DNA from 2 places in the Oceanobacillus sp. FSL K6-0251 genome. Region 2 is predicted to be linked to the other one. Evidence: a T-box and tRNA genes for the amino acid it is inferred to sense, from the RefSeq annotation. Region 2 holds a T-box; the other holds one or more tRNA genes.
The links. A T-box is a leader RNA that pairs with one kind of tRNA and senses whether it is charged. The one in region 2 lies ahead of MKY45_RS13170 (valine--tRNA ligase), so its partner is inferred to be a tRNA-Val.

Region 1: it encodes a tRNA-Val, which carries the amino acid that the T-box ahead of MKY45_RS13170 (valine--tRNA ligase) is inferred to sense. The anticodon was not compared.

Annotation. Positions count from the first base shown of each region.
Region 1 covers NZ_JBBORS010000001.1:1,843,473-1,854,528, reverse strand. Annotated here, with positions in the region: gene MKY45_RS09420 (DUF2599 domain-containing protein) at 1-325, opposite strand, end outside; gene MKY45_RS23295 (transposase) at 674-841, opposite strand; tRNA gene MKY45_RS09415 (tRNA-Leu) at 952-1,033, opposite strand; tRNA gene MKY45_RS09410 (tRNA-Cys) at 1,041-1,114, opposite strand; tRNA gene MKY45_RS09405 (tRNA-Gly) at 1,126-1,197, opposite strand; tRNA gene MKY45_RS09400 (tRNA-Gln) at 1,203-1,277, opposite strand; tRNA gene MKY45_RS09395 (tRNA-His) at 1,319-1,391, opposite strand; tRNA gene MKY45_RS09390 (tRNA-Trp) at 1,397-1,470, opposite strand; tRNA gene MKY45_RS09385 (tRNA-Tyr) at 1,486-1,571, opposite strand; tRNA gene MKY45_RS09380 (tRNA-Phe) at 1,585-1,657, opposite strand; tRNA gene MKY45_RS09375 (tRNA-Asp) at 1,681-1,757, opposite strand; tRNA gene MKY45_RS09370 (tRNA-Met) at 1,762-1,838, opposite strand; tRNA gene MKY45_RS09365 (tRNA-Val) at 1,860-1,935, opposite strand; tRNA gene MKY45_RS09360 (tRNA-Glu) at 1,939-2,013, opposite strand; tRNA gene MKY45_RS09355 (tRNA-Ser) at 2,029-2,120, opposite strand; tRNA gene MKY45_RS09350 (tRNA-Asn) at 2,124-2,198, opposite strand; rRNA gene rrf (5S ribosomal RNA) at 2,267-2,382, opposite strand; rRNA gene MKY45_RS09340 (23S ribosomal RNA) at 2,512-5,433, opposite strand; rRNA gene MKY45_RS09335 (16S ribosomal RNA) at 5,631-7,194, opposite strand; gene MKY45_RS09330 (nucleotidyltransferase-like protein) at 8,160-9,041, opposite strand; gene MKY45_RS09325 (YgzB family protein) at 9,293-9,664, shown strand; gene perR (peroxide-responsive transcriptional repressor PerR) at 9,793-10,239, opposite strand; gene MKY45_RS09315 (cob(I)yrinic acid a,c-diamide adenosyltransferase) at 10,338-10,895, opposite strand; gene bcp (thioredoxin-dependent thiol peroxidase) at 10,924-11,056, opposite strand, start outside.
Region 2 covers NZ_JBBORS010000001.1:2,613,521-2,624,576, reverse strand. Annotated here, with positions in the region: gene MKY45_RS13205 (uroporphyrinogen-III synthase) at 1-667, shown strand, start outside; gene hemB (porphobilinogen synthase) at 660-1,643, shown strand; gene hemL (glutamate-1-semialdehyde 2,1-aminomutase) at 1,656-2,942, shown strand; gene MKY45_RS13190 (GNAT family N-acetyltransferase) at 3,037-3,579, shown strand; gene spoVID (stage VI sporulation protein D) at 3,730-4,977, shown strand; gene ysxE (spore coat protein YsxE) at 5,132-6,130, shown strand; gene MKY45_RS13175 (hypothetical protein) at 6,127-6,315, opposite strand; T-box leader at 6,516-6,761, shown strand; gene MKY45_RS13170 (valine--tRNA ligase) at 6,815-9,460, shown strand; gene MKY45_RS13165 (ATP-grasp domain-containing protein) at 9,485-10,333, opposite strand; gene MKY45_RS13160 (RimK family alpha-L-glutamate ligase) at 10,330-11,056, opposite strand, start outside.

The sequences.
Region 1 (11,056 bases), 770 kb from region 2:
AATTTCCATAAGCATCGTATATATTAGCTGAATTCAATAAGTTCCCTTCTTCGTCTCTATTAATCTTGATATCTTCACCTTCTTCAAAGTTAAATGGAAGTTCAAACTTCAATTCTTCATTCTGTTCTTGGGTTAATTTACCAAGAGTTACTGTTTCTTTAACCTCATTGTTGCTTACATTTCTATCTACATTAATCAGATGTGGAGATGTTGGTTCTTTAAAAAAATTACTTTCGTTATTGTTTTGGGCGAAAACAAAATTTGTTGGGATAAATAATAGAGCTAAAAGCATCAATAAACATGCGAAAATTAAACTTTTTCTCATTATTTTAATTATTCCTCCTTTTATAAATTTTATTTGTTATATAATAACATAATTTAAATAAATTGCAATAATTAGATAATATTTTCTAGGTTTAAATTTTATATTATCAAAGATAGTATTTTAATAACTACATTAACATTGTTGTTGTATTAATCTGTTGTTCCATAAGGTCCTGCCATTTGGCATACGCTTCGATTTTCATTCCGTCTATATAGATTGTTTCACCGGTAACCGCTTCTTGTTGATATAGCCATACGACTTGTTGGAAAAAGAGCTGTTCCATCACGGTATCGGTCAGATATTTTGCTTTAAACGACTTATAATAGAATAATCGGGAGCTTCATATCCTTAAAGAATCCAACAAAAATTGATATACTTGCGACATGCTTTTTCGATCTCATGGGAAGAATAGATTTTTTGCGAAACTGCGTAGGTGATAATTTTAAATAGAATGACTGGATCGACTGCCGGTCTTCTCCCTTTGGAAGAAACAGCAACGAAAAAACAACCTAAAATTAGAGTCTGCTAAGTGAAATAACCACGGGAATATTGAGTATGTCAGGTGGTTCTCTACGAAAAATCCCCGCTAAAACTGTATCTCAACAGCTTTAACGGGGATTAATGAATACCGGTGGTCGGGGTCGAACCGACACTCCTTACGGAACACGATTTTGAGTCGTGCGCGTCTGCCAATTCCGCCACACCGGCATGTGTTTGGAGGCGGTAACCGGATTTGAACCGGTGATAAAGGTTTTGCAGACCTCTGCCTTACCACTTGGCTATACCGCCATTTATTTTAGAGCGGAAGACGGGATTCGAACCCGCGACCCCCACCTTGGCAAGGTGGTGTTCTACCACTGAACTACTTCCGCAAAAATGGCTGGGCCACCAGGATTCGAACCTGGGGTACACGGGATCAAAACCCGATGCCTTACCGCTTGGCTATGGCCCAACGATTCTATTATTGATTTATGTAGTATTAAATAAAAAAGGGGCGACCGGTGGGGATCGAACCCACGTGTGCCGGAGCCACAATCCGGTGCGTTAACCACTTCGCCACGACCGCCATATTGGCAGGGGTAGTAGGAATCGAACCCACATCAAAGGTTTTGGAGACCTTCGTTTTGCCGTTAAACTATACCCCTATGATATTTTATAAATGGTGGAGGGAGTAGGACTCGAACCTACGAACCCGATGGGAGCGGATTTACAGTCCGCCGCGTTTGGCCAACTTCGCTATCCCTCCACTAAATGAAAGGTGGCTCGGGACGGAATCGAACCGCCGACACAAGGATTTTCAGTCCTCTGCTCTACCGACTGAGCTACCAAGCCAAATCTTATTTCAAATGTTTAAGTGGCGGTCCGGACGGGACTCGAACCCGCGACCTCCTGCGTGACAGGCAGGCATTCTAACCAACTGAACTACCGGACCATTTTGGTTGCGGGGGTAGGATTTGAACCTACGACCTTTGGGTTATGAGCCCAACGAGCTGCCAGACTGCTCCACCCCGCGATATGAATTTATGAACTTACATGGTGGAGGATGCAGGGCTCGAACCTGCGACCCCCTGCTTGTAAGGCAGGTGCTCTCCCAGCTGAGCTAATCCTCCATTTGGTGACCCGTACGGGATTCGAACCCGTGTTACCGCCGTGAAAGGGCGGTGTCTTAACCGCTTGACCAACGGGCCATGTAATAGTTTAAATGGCGGAGAGCGAGGGATTCGAACCCTCGAAGCCGCGATAGCGGCTTACACGATTTCCAATCGTGCTCCTTCGGCCTCTCGGACAGCTCTCCATATGGCTCCACAGGTAGGATTCGAACCTACGACCGATCGGTTAACAGCCGATTGCTCTACCACTGAGCTACTGTGGAATAATTCCATAATATTAAAGAAAGAAGTAATTCGCTTGTCCTTAAGGACTTCATAAGAGAATACTCTTGCCTGGCAACGTCCTACTCTCGCAGGGGGAAGCCCCCAACTACCATTGGCGCTGAAGAACTTAACTTCTGTGTTCGGCATGGGAACAGGTGTGACCTCTTCGCTCTCGCCACCAGACAATGTTTTAAAAATCAGTAACAATCAATATTATAATCGTTTTTGAGAAAAAATCAAGTACTAATTTCAAAAAATATGTAAGAATTTGCACCCTGAAAACTAAATAAGAGTAACGTGACATGAAAAAACTTAGATAAGTCCTCAATCGATTAGTATCCGTCAGCTGCACGTGTCGCCACGCTTCCACCTCGGACCTATCAACCTCATCGTCTCTGAGGGATTTTACTCACTTCAAGTGATGGGAAGTTTCATCTTGAGGGGGGCTTCATGCTTAGATGCTTTCAGCACTTATCCTTACCACACGTAGCTACCCAGCTATGCTCCTGGCGGAACAACTGGTACACCAGCGGTGTGTCCATCCCGGTCCTCTCGTACTAAGGACAGCTCCTCTCAAACTTCCAACGCCCACGACGGATAGGGACCGAACTGTCTCACGACGTTCTGAACCCAGCTCGCGTACCGCTTTAATGGGCGAACAGCCCAACCCTTGGGACCGACTACAGCCCCAGGATGCGATGAGCCGACATCGAGGTGCCAAACCTCCCCGTCGATGTGAACTCTTGGGGGAGATAAGCCTGTTATCCCCGGGGTAGCTTTTATCCGTTGAGCGATGGCCCTTCCATGCGGAACCACCGGATCACTAAGCCCGACTTTCGTCCCTGCTCGACTTGTAGGTCTCGCAGTCAAGCTCCCTTCTGCCTTTACACTCTTCGAATGATTTCCAACCATTCTGAGGGAACCTTTGGGCGCCTCCGTTACCTTTTAGGAGGCGACCGCCCCAGTCAAACTGCCCGCCTGACACTGTCTCCGAACCGGATTACGGTCCTGGGTTAGAATGGTCATACAGTTAGGGTGGTATCCCACGGATGCCTCCACGTAAGCTGGCGCTCACGCTTCAAAGGCTCCCACCTATCCTGTACAAACTGCACAAACATTCCATATCAGGCTACAGTAAAGCTCCACGGGGTCTTTCCGTCCTGTCGCGGGTAATGCGCATCTTCACGCATAGTATAATTTCACCGGGTCTCTCGTTGAGACAGTGCCCAAGTCGTTGCACCTTTCGTGCGGGTCGGAACTTACCCGACAAGGAATTTCGCTACCTTAGGACCGTTATAGTTACGGCCGCCGTTTACTGGGGCTTCGGTTCAAAGCTTCGCTCCGAAGAGCTAACTCTTCCCCTTAACCTTCCAGCACCGGGCAGGTGTCAGCCCCTATACTTCGCCTTTCGGCTTCGCAGAGACCTGTGTTTTTGCTAAACAGTCGCTTGGGCCTATTCACTGCGGCTCACTCACAAGTGAGCACCCCTTCTCCCGAAGTTACGGGGTCATTTTGCCGAGTTCCTTAACGAGAGTTCTCCCGCTCACCTTAGGATTCTCTCCTCGCCTACCTGTGTCGGTTTGCGGTACGGGCACCTATGATCTAACTAGAGGCTTTTCTTGGCAGTGTGAAATCAGGAACTTCGGTACTCTATTTCCCTCCCCGTCACAGCTCAGAATCATGTCAGACGGATTTGCCTATCTGACTTCCTCGCATGCTTGGACGCACATCCATCGGTGCGCACTCCTTATCCTCCTGCGTCCCCCCATTGCTCAAACAATCATGAGGTGGTACAGGAATATCAACCTGTTGTCCATCGCCTACGCCTGTCGGCCTCGGCTTAGGTCCCGACTAACCCTGAGAGGACGAGCCTTCCTCAGGAAACCTTAGGCATTCGGTGAAAGAGATTCTCACTCTTTTTTCGCTACTCATACCGGCATTCTCACTTCAAAGCGCTCCACCAGTCCTCACGGTCTGACTTCGCAGCACTTTGAACGCTCTCCTACCATTGTTCGTAAGAACAATCCGCAGCTTCGGTGATACGTTTAGCCCCGGTACATTTTCGGCGCAGCGTCACTCGACCAGTGAGCTATTACGCACTCTTTCAATGATGGCTGCTTCTAAGCCAACATCCTGGTTGTCTGTGCAACGCCACATCCTTTTCCACTTAACGTATACTTTGGGACCTTAGCTGGCGGTCTGGGCTGTTTCCCTTTCGACTATGAACCTTATCACCCATAGTCTGACTCCCAAGCGTAAGTAACTGGCATTCGGAGTTTGACTGAATTCGGTAACCCGGTAGGGGCCCCTAGTCCAATCAGTGCTCTACCTCCAGTACTCTCTATCTTGAGGCTAGCCCTAAAGCTATTTCGGAGAGAACCAGCTATCTCTGTGTTCGATTGGAATTTCACCGCTACCCACACCTCATCCCCGCATTTTTCAACATACGTGGGTTCGGGCCTCCAGTCAGTGTTACCTGACCTTCACCCTGGACATGGGTAGATCACACAGTTTCGGGTCTACGACCGCATACTCATTCGCCCTGTTCAGACTCGCTTTCGCTACGGCTCCGTGTCTTCCACTTAACCTTGCATACGATCGTAACTCGCCGGTCCATTCTACAAAAGGTACGCCGTCACCCATTAACGGGCTTCGACTACTTGTAGGCACACGGTTTCAGGTTCTATTTCACTCCCCTCCCGGGGTGCTTTTCACCTTTCCCTCACGGTACTGGTTCACTATCGGTCACTAGGGAGTATTTAGCCTTGGGAGATGGTCCTCCCGGATTCCGACGGAATTCCACGTGTTCCGCCGTACTCAGGATACACTCCGGAGGAAATTCCTTTTCGATTACAGGGCTGTTACCTTCTTTGGCTGACCTTTCCAGGTCGATTCATCTAAAGAATTTCTTTGTCACTCCAATGGAATGTCCTACAACCCCAAGAAGCAAGCTTCTTGGTTTGGGCTCTTTCCGTTTCGCTCGCCGCTACTCAGGAAATCGATGTTTCTTTCTCTTCCTCCAGGTACTGAGATGTTTCAGTTCCCCGGGTCTGCCTCACCTACCCTATGTATTCAGATAGATGTACTGTTCCATTACGAACAGTGGGTTCCCCCATTCGGAAATCCTCGGATATCATGTTTACTTACAACTCCCCGAGGCATATCGGTGTTAGTCCCGTCCTTCATCGGCTCCTAGTGCCAAGGCATCCACCGTGCGCCCTTATTCACTTAACTAAAGTTTTTGAATAAGATGGCTGATTACAGAATGTAATCAGTTGTGTCGCTATATCAATAGCTTTTTTGCCTTATTTTTAAAGTTTGATGTCGTTGTTACTCTTATTTAGTTTTCAAGGTACAAACTTCCTTTGAGAGAATTGCTCTCTCAAAACTGAACCAAACAACCACGTACGAATTCCGTTATATATCCTTAGAAAGGAGGTGATCCAGCCGCACCTTCCGATACGGCTACCTTGTTACGACTTCACCCCAATCATTCGTCCCACCTTCGGCGGCTGGCTCACGTCTGTGTTACCTCACCGACTTCGGGTGTTACGAACTCTCGTGGTGTGACGGGCGGTGTGTACAAGACCCGGGAACGTATTCACCGCGGCATGCTGATCCGCGATTACTAGCGATTCCGGCTTCATGCAGGCGAGTTGCAGCCTGCAATCCGAACTGAGAACGGTTTTATGGGATTTGCTGGACCTCGCGGGTTCGCTTCCCTTTGTTCCGTCCATTGTAGCACGTGTGTAGCCCAGGTCATAAGGGGCATGATGATTTGACGTCATCCCCACCTTCCTCCGGTTTGTCACCGGCAGTCACCTTAGAGTGCCCAACTAAATGCTGGCAACTAAGATTAAGGGTTGCGCTCGTTGCGGGACTTAACCCAACATCTCACGACACGAGCTGACGACAACCATGCACCACCTGTCACTTTGTCCCCGAAGGGAAAACTCTATCTCTAGAGCGGTCAAAGGATGTCAAGACCTGGTAAGGTTCTTCGCGTTGCTTCGAATTAAACCACATGCTCCACCGCTTGTGCGGGTCCCCGTCAATTCTTTTGAGTTTCAGCCTTGCGGCCGTACTCCCCAGGCGGAGTGCTTAATGCGTTAACTTCAGCACTAAGGGGCGGAAACCCCCTAACACCTAGCACTCATCGTTTACGGCGTGGACTACCAGGGTATCTAATCCTGTTCGCTCCCCACGCTTTCGCTCCTCAGCGTCAGTTACAGACCAGAGAGTCGCCTTCGCCACTGGTGTTCCTCCACATCTCTACGCATTTCACCGCTACACGTGGAATTCCACTCTCCTCTTCTGCACTCAAGTCCTCCAGTTTCCAATGCACGTTTGCGGTTGAGCCGCAAGATTTCACATCAGACTTAAAGAACCGCCTGCGAGCGCTTTACGCCCAATAATTCCGGACAACGCTTGCCACCTACGTATTACCGCGGCTGCTGGCACGTAGTTAGCCGTGGCTTTCTGGTCAGGTACCGTCAAGGTACGATCAGTTACTATCGTACTTGTTCTTCCCTGACAACAGAGTTTTACGATCCGAAAACCTTCATCACTCACGCGGCGTTGCTCCGTCAGACTTTCGTCCATTGCGGAAGATTCCCTACTGCTGCCTCCCGTAGGAGTCTGGGCCGTGTCTCAGTCCCAGTGTGGCCGATCACCCTCTCAGGTCGGCTACGCATCGTCGCCTTGGTGAGCCGTTACCTCACCAACTAGCTAATGCGCCGCAGGCCCATCTGTAAGTGACAGCAAAAGCCGCCTTTCAACTTTCTATCAGGTGATAGAAAGTGTTATCCGGTATTAGCTCGCGTTTCCGCGAGTTATCCCAGTCTTACAGGCAGGTTGCCTACGTGTTACTCACCCGTCCGCCGCTCGTTCCACGAACTTCCCTCCGAAGAGTTCCGTTCGCTTCCCGCGCTCGACTTGCATGTATTAGGCACGCCGCCAGCGTTCGTCCTGAGCCAAGATCAAACTCTCCATAAAAGTGTTTGAAACATTAGCTTTCAGAAGTCAACTTCTGACTTATTTTTTAAGAAAAACGAGGTTGTCTTTCTTCTTTCGTACTGGTTGTTTTGTTCAGTTTTCAAAGAGCAATTTGTATTGCTTCGCTTCAAGCAGCGACTCTATTAATATAACATGAAAGCAAATTTGTTGTCAACAACTTTTTTTATTTCATGTTAGCTGAGCGCCCGCTCAAATCAGCAACGAAATTAACTTTACCATGCTGAAAATAGAAAGTCAACGATTATTTTAAAATTTATCCGAAGTGGATTTTAAAAACAGCTTCATATAGGGGAACTGTAAGTTTAACAAATGATAGACAACGAAACAAAACGTTGCCATACCAGCTTTCAGAGAGCTCACTTTACATATTACAGCAATGGAGAATATACTTCTTCTTTTTATTGCTATTTTGTTTCTTCATCCTTTTCTCTTTGCAGATGTTCCATTATAAAGAAGCAAATGGACAGAAAATAACTACGTTCTTTTTAACTTTTCTTCTTCCCATTTTAAAAAGCAGATGAAAATCAGTCCAAATTTTCTTTTTATCAAAAAACAAGTTACACTCTCTCCACACACTTCAAGCATAATTAGGAAAAACTTTAATATATAAATTTGTAATAAGAAGTCTTGCTTCCTCTCTAAGTTATTATAATCACCAATTAATTGTTACTCTTTTTTATCGGGGATTCCATTCAAATTCTCAGTACCACTTATACAGTAAATCATTATTCAACGCGTTTTTTTAAATTCTATACTGAACAATGAAGAAAAAGTTCCTTCTTCTATAATCTCATCCATCCCCAGCCTCCTTTTATTCTAAAATAACCTTCTGCGGATATAAGATAATATATAGTAGACACCAAAAATTACTTACGCTACAATTTCAAAAATTGCAGAATAAGTAATTTGTTTTCTTTCTGGAATGTTCCATTTAGAAATCCTCATTATACTTCTTCTAACTTCTTTACTTTATACATTCTCTGAAACACATCTGGATTTTTGGTGGGGACAAGTTTCATATCAATAATATCCTTCTCTTCTAAATAAGAAATAATCGCATGTAAATCCAGACTGTAGTGTTCAATTTCCGGCAATTCTTTAATAGAGGCATATGACCAATAGTCTTCTTCTTCGTTTAATAAGTTTAATAAATGTGTTGAAGCAGACTCCGCTTTATTCAGCAGGACAAAATCCATTGCAATCAGCATAAGCTCAATTCTCTTTTCTAAATTCTCTGTGCTGTCCATTAACTTTTCATATAGCTTGTAGACTTCTAAATCAATGCTCTTTACCTGGTTCCAGACAGTTACTTCTGGATAATAGCCCTGGTCAATAACGGATAGCCTCGCTAAATAATGAAGTGCATTTAAAATTTTGCTGTATGAATCCATTACTTCTTTTGCTTCATATAACGCTTTTCCTTCACTATAGTTTTTTAGAAGCTTTCCAAAGTCAATTATTTTTCTAAGTGTACGTTTTTCCTCTGGAAAAGATTGAAGCTCCTCTTTTAATTCTTTTATAAATTCATTCCTGTCATAGGCTTTTCTTCCATAAATCACCCATTCTGCTGCACGTCGATATCCGCTCGTATCAATCCAATCCATCAGAAGTGATTTCGTTACAATGTGCATCGCTACGGTCTGACCATTTACTTCATAATGTTTTACAAACCAATCGACTTCTTGTTTTTCGACAATAATCAATAAGATGCTATCAAATTCATCTGTAATTGGATGATCAAAAAGTGTTTTCTCCACAATAAGTATTCCTAATGTATTTGGATTGCTTGCATGCTCCTGATAAATCATTCTTTGAAAATTCTCCATGTCTATTGTTGCCTCCCTGTTTTGCCTCTAATAAACATAATTCGATATATACTTTAAAAAAACCTTTTTTGCATCGTAAAGAAAGGATAAAATTTTAATTTTTGATTTCTCGCCGGGAGAAAAATACGGAATCCCCAATCAAACGGAAACGATTCGCCGTCATTGTATGGCTGACCTCGCTATATTTTCTTTAAAATTCATTCTTCTAATATTCTATGATATACTAAATTTGTAACTTAAGGGGGATTTAAATGGCGAAACAATTGACTTATTCAAGTAAAATAAATAAAATACGCACCTTTGCCTTAATCCTTGTGTTTGCTGGTATACTAATCATGTATGGCGGGCTTATGGTTCGTAATATTCAGTGGCTCATGCTCGGTCTGTTTATATTGGGCATACTGATGATTGTACTGAGCTGTGTTGTATACATATGGATTGGCACCTTATCCTTGAGGGCAGTTCCTGTGGTTTGTCCAAACTGCGAAAAACCTACAAAAATGCTGGGACGTGTAGATGCTTGCATGCATTGCAAAGAACCGCTGACTTTGGATAAGAACTTAGAAGGTAAAAATTTTGATGAACGGTATAATCATCGCAAATTCCGTGAAGAAAACAAATAATAAAAAGGCACCATGCTTTGGAGGATTTCGTTAAAGGAACATCCCGCAAACATGGTGCTTTTTTTATATAATAATTAAAAATCGGCCTCGCCTGTTTTCTTACCAGCGAACCCGATTTTTAACATGCTTTACTGTTCATTTGCTGCCTGCTGCTCTTTGCAGGCATTGCATGTACCATAAACCTCCAGGCGGTGATGGCTTACATCAAAACCTGTCACCTGTTCAGCCAGTGATTCCACTTCCTCTAAAGAAGGATAGTGAAAATCAACAATCTTTCCACACTGATTGCAAATGATATGATAATGATCTGAGGTATTACAGTCAAATCTGCTCGAAGCATCTCCATATGTGAGTTCTCTAACCAGTCCGATATCTTTTAATACACGTAAATTATTATAAACGGTCGCAACACTCATATTGGGAAATTTTCCTTCAAGTGCTTTATATATATCATCCGCAGTCGGGTGAGTCATTGAATTAAGCAAATACTCCAGCACGGCGTGTCGCTGTGGTGTAATCCGGACGCCTGATTTTTTCAAAGTATCGATTGCTTGCCGTAATTTAACTTCAGACACCCTAAACACCTCTCTTCCCAATTAATAATATTATTATATTATAATTCTTATAATTAGTGTATCGCCCTGTGTGCATAATGTCAATTAATTCACGTTAATCAAACATCCACATGGAGAGACTTTTCATCTCCGCCAAGCTGCTGATTGACATACCTGGCAGCAACAAATAAATAATCAGACAACCGATTTAAATAAACGAAAACAAGCTTATTATCCACTTCATCATCCAATCCTACAGTCAAACGCTCTGCCCGTCTTGCTACAGTACGCGCGTGATGAAGGGCACTCGCTGCTCTGTGACCAGATGGCAGGATAAAATTCTTTAAAGGTTCGAGTGATTGGTCCCATTCATCAATCTGTTTTTCCATCTCATCAATATGCTTCTGTTCAAGCTTCCAATAAACTTCCTTCCCCTTTGGCGTCGATAATTCTGCACCAACATGAAAAAGAATGGTCTGTACGCGGTGCAGCTGATCAAGAAAAGCAGCCTTTTTATCCCAATCCGTTTCTTCGATATAGCTTACTGCCAAGCCAATACTGGAATTCACTTCATCACATGTGCCATACGCCTCTACTCTTAGATGGTTCTTTGGTACGCGTTGCCCATAGACTAACGATGTCTGTCCTTTATCTCCTGATCTGGTATAGATTCGCAAAGCTGCTCCACCCCAATCCCTCTATATTTTAATCCGCTTTATTTTCCTTCAAATAATTTAACGCATCTACAACATGATCTTTAACCCGGACTTTCCGATATTCTTTGATTAGCTTTCCTTCTTTATCTAAAATAAATGTAGAGCGCTCAATACCATAATAT
Region 2 (11,056 bases):
TATTGTCCCAATGATTGAAATAAATTTTCCAGAAAAACTTGAGGATACTGCTATACTGGAACGCCTCTCGGATTTCAGCTGGGTATTCATGACAAGCGCTAACGGTGTGGATGGTTTTTTTCAGCTGCTCCGTAAACAGCAGATAACGTTTCCGGAAGGATTGAAGATAGGAATCGTCGGCAAGAAAACAGAAAAGGTATTGCATCGATATGGTTATGCTGCTTCCTTTGTTCCGGAAACCTTTGATGCGCAGGCGATGGCAGAAGCGTTTATCTCTTTTTACACATCGGATAAGCCGGTGCTGCTGATACGGGGTAATTTATCAAGGCCGACGCTTCCAGAAAAGCTAAAAGAAGCCCAGATTGCTTATGAAGCATTGGAAGTGTATGAGACAACGTATTGTGTGGAATCAAAACAGAAGTTGAATCAAGAGCTTCCAACTGTTGATTATATAACGTTTACAAGCCCATCAACAGCAGAGGCGTTTGTACAATTAGCGGAATGTATACCGAATAATGCAACCTATATTTGTATCGGTAATACGACGGAAGATAAGGCAAGGGAATTAGGGATTCCTGATCTATATACGTCCATACCATATACAACAGATGCGATGTTGGATTTAATTTCAACGATTGCAAACGAAAGGAAGATAAATCATGAGTGAATTCACATTTGACAGACATCGGCGTTTGCGTTCATCCGTTTCGATGCGCGCACTCGTTCAAGAAACACACTTACGGGCAACGGATTTTATTTATCCGATATTTGTTATTGAAGGAGAAGACATCCGTAATGAGGTTTCGTCAATGCCGGGAGTTTTCCAGGTTTCTTTTGATCATTTATTGAAAGAAGTGGAGGAAGCGTATCAATTAGGAATCCGTTCGCTTATTTTATTTGGCGTGGTAGAAGAAAAGGATGAAATCGGATCCGAGGCTTTTCATGATCATGGAATTATTCAGGAAGCAACAAGAATCGTGAAACAGGCGTATCCGGAAATGCTTGTTGTTGCGGATACCTGTTTATGCGAGTATACCTCGCATGGACATTGCGGCGTGATTGAAAACGGAGATGTAGCCAACGATGCTTCTCTGGAGCTGTTAGCTAAAACAGCTGTATCTCAAGCAAAAGCAGGTGCCGATATTATTGCTCCTTCCAATATGATGGACGGATTTGTAACTGTCATCCGCCATGCTTTGGATGAAGCCGGTTTTCACCATATTCCGATTATGTCCTATGCGGTGAAATATGCTTCCGCTTATTACGGTCCTTTCCGTGATGCAGCAGACAGCACACCTCAATTTGGAGACAGGAAAACCTACCAGATGAACCCGGCTAACCGTTTGGAGGCAATTCGTGAAGCGAAATCGGATATTAAAGAAGGCGCTGATTTCTTAATTGTCAAACCGAGCCTGTCTTATATGGATATTATGCGGGAAGTGAAAGATAATTTTGACGTGCCCGTCGTTGCATACAACGTGAGCGGGGAGTATTCCATGATTAAAGCGGCTGCTTTAAATGGCTGGATTGATGAGAAAAAATTAGTAACAGAAACCCTGCTATCGATGAAACGTGCAGGCGCAGACTTAATTATTACCTATTTTGCAAAAGATGTGGCAAAATGGTTGCAAGAAGATAAATAAGGGAGGAAGAGCATGGTAAACACAAGATCAGTAGATGCATACAAAGAAGCTGTTGATTTAATGCCCGGCGGGGTAAACTCTCCGGTACGTGCATTTAAATCAGTGGGGCTTGATCCGATTTTTATGGAAAAAGGAAAGGGCTCTAAAATTACCGATATTGACGGCAATACGTATATTGATTACGTACTAAGCTGGGGACCGTTAATTTTGGGACATGCAGATGAGCGTGTGACGAAAAGTTTAAAGGAAGTTGTTGAAAAAGGGACAAGCTTTGGAGCACCTTCATTATTAGAAAATCAGCTGGCTAAGCTCGTTATTGACCGTGTTCCATCGATTGAAATGGTTCGGATGGTCAACTCTGGGACAGAAGCAACGATGAGTGCGATTCGTCTGGCGCGGGGTTATACAAACCGGGATTTGATTATTAAATTTGAAGGAAGCTATCATGGCCATGGGGATTCCCTGCTGATTAAAGCCGGCTCTGGTGTTGCAACACTTGGTCTTCCAGACAGCCCGGGGGTACCAGAAAATATCGCTAAGAATACCATTACCGTTCCTTATAATGATGTAGAGAGCTTAAAGCTTGCTTTTGAGCATTATGGTGATAAAATCGCAGCGGTGATTATGGAGCCTGTATGTGGAAATATGGGAGTCGTGCCTCCAAAAGAAGGCTTCTTACAGGCTGTACGCGATATTACCGAGCAAAATGGTTCGTTGCTTATCTTTGATGAGGTAATGTCAGGCTTCCGCGTCGGTTATTACAGTGCGCAGGGACATTTTGATGTTACGCCTGATTTAACCTGTCTGGGTAAAGTCATCGGCGGCGGTCTTCCTGTCGGCGCATACGGCGGAAAACGGGAAATTATCGAACAGATTGCACCGACTGGTCCAATTTATCAAGCCGGTACATTATCCGGTAACCCGTTAGCCATGACAGCGGGCTATGAATCGTTAGCTTCCTTGACAGAAGCGTCTTATGAAGAAATTAATAAGAAAGTAGACCGTCTTACAGAAGGGTTCCGCCAGGCGGCAGACAAATATGATATACCGCTTCATATTAATCGTGCCGGTTCCATGGTCGGTGTATTCTTCACAGATCAGGAAGTCGTTGATTTTGAAACGGCGCAATCCTCTAATTTAGACTACTTTGCGCAATATTACCGTGCGATGATTGAAGAAGGCGTATTTTTACCGCCATCTCAATTTGAAGGATTATTCTTATCTACTGCACATACAGATGAGGATATTGAAAAGACAATTGAAGCGGTGCATATTGCTTTTTCTAAGATTGAAAAATAATGATAAAGAGAAAATAAAAGAGAAATCCATGCGGGTTTCTCTTTTTTACTGACAGAATATTACTTTCTCAAATTCAAGTGGAGGTCATACAAAGATGCTGTTTCAAAATAATAAGCTAACTGTTCGTGAATTAACAAAAGAGGATAATTATTTACTGGCAAAGTGGCTTTCCGATCCGGCAGTTCTTCAATTTTACGATGGGAGAGATAATCCATTTGATTTAGAAAAAGTGAATGAAAAATTTTATCCGCTTCAAGACAATGTAGTCAGATGTATCATAGCTTTTGATAATATTGAAATCGGTTATATTCAATATTCTCTATTAAATGTAAACACGAGAAAAAAGTATGGTTATTTAAATGATAATAATGTTATTTATGGAATAGACCAATTTATAGGAGAAACGCAATACTGGGATAGAGGTATTGGCAAACTCCTGATCCAGTCTATGGTTGCTTATTTAATGAATACGAAACATGTAAATAAAGTCGTCATGGACCCCCAAGCCTGGAATAAAAGAGCGATTCGCTGTTACGAGAAAAGTGGTTTTAAGAAAATAAAATTACTTCCTTGCCATGAACTGCACGAGGGCGAGTATCGGGATTGCTGGTTAATGGAATACCCGGAAACAGAGTGATTTCTTGAAGCGCGTTTAACATAAACGATACCCCTGCTTTTCTTGTTTGCTTTAAACCAATCTTCCTCCTTAGCATATTCCAATGTTTCTTATCATATAAATGATAACGAATGATTCGCATCTGGACTGTTTGCGAGAGGAGGAATACATTTGTCAGTAGATTCTAATTCATTTGTTTTTGAACTGGAAGAATCACTGTTTTTTGAAAAAGGACAGGAAGTAGAAGAGCTCAGAGGAATTTCCATTGAACCAGAAATAACAATCGAATCATTAGATAACTATATTTCTATCCATGGCAATCTTGAACTGCAGGGAGAATATCAAAAAGTAAATGGTGAAGAAGAAGGAGAAGAGATTTTTGACTTTGATCAAATTCAGGCTAAGCGTTATGTCGAAAGTATTAGAGAGGTAAATGGACTGTATGTATTCACCCATAAATTTCCTGTAGATATATCTGTGCCGCCTCATCGGGTGAATAAAATAGAAGATGTCACGGTACAAATTGAATCCTTTGATTATGATTTATTAGGTGCAGATAGTTTAAAAATTACTGCTGCAGTTGAGATTCAAGGGATTTTACAGGATGAAGCATATCGTCCGTCAGAAGAAAATTGGGAAACAGCAGAAGCGGATCAAGAACAGGTAGGAGATACATTTTCCTTCGAAATAGAACTTCCGGAAGAAGCATTGACCCGCAATGAACAAACGATATCGGAAAATCAGCAAAAATTAGAAGAACTGCTAGCGTCAGAAGAAGAAATTAAACCGGAAGTTGAACCGATATTGGAAGAAAGCCCCCCGGAAGAAGCATTAATTCGTAATGAGCAAGCGATATCGAAGGATCAGAAAAAAATGGAAGAACTATTAACATTGGAAGAAAGCTATTCAGAAGAGGAGCCAGAAGATGACCCGGATCGATGGAAAGTAAAGTCACAGCCTCTTTCTGAATATTTCGAGTCTCTTTCGAAAGGAAAGGCTTCAGAGGATGAGTCGGAAGAAGAAGAGCAGGTGGAAGAGGTATTAGAGGCTGAGGAAGATATGGAGATGACAGGGGAGGAGCCAGGCTGGGATGTCGCTGATGAATCCGAGGTGATTGATTATATAGAAGATACCTTCTATCCAGATACACCCAGGGAGGAAGAAATACTGGTGGCTGAAGAACCGAAAAAAGAGGAGGAACGAACAGAAAGCGAATCGTTACTATCTCAGATTTTCCGCGAAGCAGACGAGGATCATTATGCCAAAATGCGTCTGTGCATTGTTCAGGAGAATGATACGATCGATACCATAGCAGAACGGTTTGCAATCAGCCCGCTGCAATTAATCAAGCATAATCAATTAGAAGAAGAATTAGAAGTAAATGAAGGACAGCTGCTTTATATTCCGTCTAAACAATAAATAAAGACTCTGCACAAATAATGAATAAGATTATTTGTGCCGGAGTTTTACATAATCTATGTTTTTAATTATTTTATGCAGGTTAATATTCAGATGTAATGCAGATTTGATATACACGAGCAATTTCAAGTTTACAAATAAGGGGTGACATGTGGTGAATATATGGAAGAAGGTCCTGGAAGCATATCATATCTATCCCGTCAGTATTGAAAAACAGACAGAGCGTGTTGTAAAAGTATTTGACGGTATGCAGGAATATGCTTTGAAGCGCAGTTTTTTAACAGAACAGACGATGGAGAATTGGCAGCATGTCTACCGTATTGCTCGTGAAAAAAATGTGACAGAGATTTTACCTGTGTATTTAACCCGGGACAATGCATTTTTTCATAAGGAGGAAAATTTTTACTATTATTTAACACCTTGGATTGACTCTCCGGAGGTCACAGATTCCGCGTATAACATTGAGCGAACATTGCAGACACTTGCACAAATTCATAAAAAGACAAGGCAGACCAGCCGTATTAAATCTGATCGTCTCAAAGAATCCTTTCAAGGGTTTTCAAGCTTTTGTAAACAATCCTTAGATCAGCTCCATGCCCGTGTCACCGATTATGAAAGCAGAAAATATATGTCGCCGTTTGAGCTGCTTTATTGCACGCATTATAAAGGGGTTTGCCATGCTGTAGGGCTGCTGCAAGATAAACTGTATCAAATCTATGGAGAGGAAGAAACGGAGATTTTATGGTCTTCCAGCTTATGTCATCAGCGAGTCGACGATACGCATTCAAAGGGGGGCTATTTAATTAATTGGGAATCAGGAGGATTCGAGCATCCGGCACGTGATTTATCACATTATTTCCGGGGCTTGACAGGAGCTTATAACCAGCCTGAGGAAACAATACAGCAGGCATTTACGGTCTATCAAAAAACAAATCATCTGACTGTAAAGGAAATGCATCTTGTTTCTGTCTATTTGTTAAATCCCTCATTCTATTTAAGTGTACTTAAGAATTATACAGACCGCCGCACAAAGAAATCGATGGTTAATCAGGTCAAAGAGCTGCAGCAGCAATTCCGCCGTTTAGAATTTGGGATGAATTGGGTGGAGTTTATTCAAGAAACATATGAGTCCAAAGAAGAACAGCCAGACTAAATCCATTGCATGTAAAAAGAAAGGGCAAGGCCAATTAGTACAGCTAGTATTAAAATATCAAATGCTGTTGGTATTAAAAGCGTTCGGATAATCTGAAAGACCAGAATAGGTGTGACGCAGGCTTCTACAACGAAAATACATTTTCTGGCCCAAAGCGGTATACGATAACGATAATAACGGGACATTTATTTCCCTCCTTTTTTGAATGAAGTGTGACTTCAGGAATGATATATAATATGTTATGTATAAATGCTCGAAAAGTGTGTCAATAATATAGATACACTTTTTAATGAACTGGGAACAAGCCTATTTATCGGTAAATATATGAAAATCTAGTTGACGTTCTTAAGCGGAAACGATAAAATAAATGTTACTAAGAAAACATACGAATACGTGGAAGAGAAGTAGTAAAGAGTAAACGCTCTTAGAGAGGGAAATCCTGTGCTGAAAATTTCCCGAGAAGGTTGTTCTTGAAGTCGTCTCTGATGTAGAATCTCTGAAAAATGAAGTAGGAGGTTCCGGTTGTCAGCCGATATCCATGACCTTGAGTGTGCTTTAATGAAGCTGCAGCAGCTTTTATTGATCAGCAAACAAAGGTGGTACCACGGAAATATACCTTTTCGTCCTTTATGTATAAGGATGAAAAGGTTTTTTTAGTTGAATGAATGAAGGAGGTTTTTTAACATGTCAGATAAACAAAATCAGCTTCCTCCTAAATATAATCCACAAGAAGTGGAAGCAGGAAGATATCAATTTTGGTTAGATGGGAAGTTTTTTGAAGCAAAAGATGATCCGGAGAAGGAGCCGTATTCCATTGTGATTCCGCCGCCAAATGTAACAGGACGATTGCATTTAGGGCATGCATGGGATACCACGATGCAGGATACAATCACACGTATGAAGCGTATGCAGGGCTATGATGTATTATGGCTTCCTGGAATGGATCATGCGGGGATTGCTACCCAGGCGAAGGTAGAAGCAAAATTAAAAGAATTGGGAACCAGCCGCTATGAGCTTGGACGGGAGAAATTTCTTGAAAAATCCTGGGAGTGGAAAGAGGAATATGCAAGCTTTATCCGCTCGCAGTGGGAGAAGCTTGGACTTGGATTAGACTATTCCCGGGAACGTTTCACGTTAGATGAAGGTTTGTCTGAAGCTGTTCGGGAGGTATTTGTCCGTCTTTACGAAAAAGGATTGATTTATCGCGGCGAATATATTATTAACTGGGATCCCTCCACGAAAACAGCTCTTTCTGATATTGAGGTGATTTATGAAGAGATTCCAGGGAATTTTTATCATATGCGCTACCCGATAAAGGATAGTGATGAAACAATTGAGATTGCGACAACCCGGCCGGAAACTATGCTCGGTGATACGGCGGTTGCGGTGCATCCAAAAGATGAACGCTATCAGCATTTAATCGGAAAAACGGTTATCCTGCCGATTGTAGGAAGAGAAATGCAAATTGTTGCAGATGATTATGTAGATATGGAGCTTGGCTCCGGAGCAGTTAAAATTACACCTGCTCATGATCCGAATGACTTTGAGATTGGGAACCGTCATAATCTAGAGCGTGTGCTTGTGATGAACGAAGATGGCACCATGAATGAAAATGCAGGGAAGTATCAGGGATTAGACCGTTTTGAATGCCGGAAGCAGCTGGTTAAAGACCTGCAAGAGCAGGGTGTGCTCTTTGAAATCGAAGAACGTCCGCATCAGGTCGGGCATTCGGAGAGAAGCGGTGCAGTGGTAGAGCCTTACTTATCTACACAATGGTTTGTAAAAATGGAGCCGTTGGCAGAATCAGCTTTGAAGATGCAGGATTCTGACGCGGAAAAAGTCAACTTTGTACCAGAGCGATTTGAAAAAACATATTTCAACTGGATGGATAATATCCGTGACTGGTGTATTTCCAGACAATTATGGTGGGGGCACCGGATTCCGGCCTGGTACCATAAAGTAACAGGTGAAATTTATGTAGGTAAAGAAACGCCGGAGGATGTTGAAAACTGGGAGCAGGATGAGGATGTATTGGATACATGGTTCTCATCTGCCTTATGGCCGTTCTCTACCATGGGCTGGCCGAATGAAGAATCCGCTGATTTGAAACGTTATTTCCCTACCAATGTTTTGGTAACAGGCTATGATATTATTTTCTTCTGGGTATCCCGGATGATTTTCCAATCAAAGGAATTTATGAATGAACGTCCATTTGAGGATACATTGCTGCATGGCTTAATTCGTGATGCTGAAGGAAGAAAAATGAGTAAATCCCTGGGGAACGGTGTAGACCCGATGGATGTCATTGATAAATACGGTGCCGATTCGCTGCGTTATTTCTTAATGACTGGTTCTACACCTGGTCAGGACCTGCGTTTTCATTGGGAACGAATCGAGTCTACCTGGAATTTTGCCAATAAAGTATGGAATGCCTCCCGTTTTTCTCTGATGAATATGGAAGGGTTCCAGTATGAGGATATTGATTTAACAGGGGACTTAACGGTTGCAGACAGATGGATTTTATCCCGATTGAATGAAACAATTGACCATGTAACGAGAAATGCAGATAAATATGAATTTGGCGAAGCAGGAAGATATCTCTACAACTTTATTTGGGATGAATTCTGTGATTGGTACATTGAAATGGCTAAGCTGGCGCTGTATGGTGAAGATGAAGCCAAGAAAAATACAACCCGTTCTGTATTGGCACATGTATTAGACCAGACGATGCGTATGCTGCATCCGTTTATGCCTTTTATTACAGAGGAGATCTGGCAGCAGCTTCCGCATGAAGGAGCATCTATTACAGTCAGCGAATGGCCAAAAGTAAATCCGGCATTTGATGATAAAAAAGCAGTTTCTGAAATGCAGCGCTTAGTTGCTATTATCAAATCTGTACGTAACAGCCGGGCAGAGGTAGATACACCGATGTCTAAGCAAATTGAGATACTTATCTCCGCAGAAAATGAAGAGCTTGTGCAGGAATTAGAAAAGAATCGGGAGTATTTAGAGCGTTTCTGTAACCCGAGCTCTCTGCAAATTGCAGAAGATATTGCAGCACCGGACAAAGCGATGACCTCTGTTGTGACAGGTGCAGAAATCTTCCTTCCTTTAGAAGGCCTGATTGACTTTGATAAAGAAATCGCACGTTTGGAAAACGAACTCGCTAAATGGAACAAAGAAGTAGAAAGAGTGCAGAAAAAGCTCTCTAACCAAGGCTTTATCAGCAAAGCACCAGAATCCTTAGTGGAAGAAGAAAAACAAAAAGAAAAAGATTATCTGGATAAACAGGCGAAAGTAAAAGCCCGTTTAGCAGAATTAAAACAGTAATTAAAAATGCTATGAGACAATTTCTCATAGCATTTTTTCTTTTATATACGTTACATATTCTTCTAATATATTGATATCGCTGAGTTTGCTCAACGTACGCGAACCAACGGCGTCTTCAATTTCATTAAATATAAATTCTCCATTTTCCGTGAACATAAAATCAATACCGGCAAGGCCGAAATCATAAGCATTTATAATTGTTTGAACGATACTTTTTTCTGTTTCATTTAACGTATACAGAGATGCTGTTCCGCCAAGAGAGTAGTTTGCTCGAAAATCGTTTAAGTTCTCACGTAAAACAGCTGCTATAATCCTTGTACCAATCACGAACACGCGTAAATCCTTGCCCGGCTGAATATGTTGAGAAGACTGAAGTACATAGTCTTCGGTCAGGCTCTGGCGGTATGCTTCCCATTCTTTTTGGCTATGAAGCATCGCAACCTGCTTTCCTCCTTTCCCATTAGCTGTTTTGGCAACAAAAGGGAAGTTAAAAGGCAAGGAGGGAGGGGCCATCTTTCCGGGGAAAAAATAGGTTTCCGGAACAGGAATACCTAGTTGCTGGATAGCGAGATAGCCATATGCTTTATGATTAAATGTTTCTGAGATTATAGAGTGATTAAATACGGTAATTCCCATTTGTTCTAATTGTTTATTGAGCAGAGGTTCCATTGTCCGGATAACTGCGAAATCTGCACAGATTTCTTCTCCATTCGCATAGATAACCTGTTTATTTTGATTTATGCCAATCGATAGATCTTCCCTGATCAATAATCTGAGATAGATGGATTGCTTTTTAGCTTCATCTATAAACCAGTCGATATAGCTTTTATTTCTTATTGAATCTGCTTTCGTATATATCAGCCATCCATTCATCGGGAAAGCTCCTTTTTTATATAAGTTATCATGTAATCAGCGGCGTTGACGCCCGTACACTCATAAAGATTGCGGATATGTGCATTCGCATTTATTTCACAAATCAGCAGTTCACTGTCTTGGCCAAACAATAAATCGACACCGGCAAAATCAGCTCCAATGGCTTTAGCTGCTGCTACAGCCAGCTTTTCTGTATTCTCATTAAGGGGAAAGGGCAGCATTTTGCCTCCATTAGTTACATTTGCCCGAAAATCTACTTCGTTTTGCCGTTCCACAGCAGTTATCGCTTTGTCACCAACTACCTGAACGCGAATATCCCTGCCTCTGCTTTCCTCTATATAACGCTGAAATACGAAGGGGCGCTCGCCAATATTCGAGATAATATCTGTTAAGCTCTGTTGATTGTCGATTAAATGAACCTGTTCACCAAAGGAGCCATATGCTTCTTTCACAATCAGCGGAAATCCAAAATGATTGATTATTTCCTGGATATAGTCGGATGGCAGATTATCTGCATGATATTTTTTAGGAGCAATAACCGTTTCCGGAATAGGAAGCTGATTTCTCATGAGCATTTGATAGGTGTAGATTTTATCGTCGCTGATTTCGATAGCAAGTGAACTATTAAAGACACGAACCCCCAACTGCTCCAGCTGTCTTGCCAGATAAATATCCTTGTCGATAAAAAAAGCAAAATCAGGCAGTTTATTATGGTTTGGTATA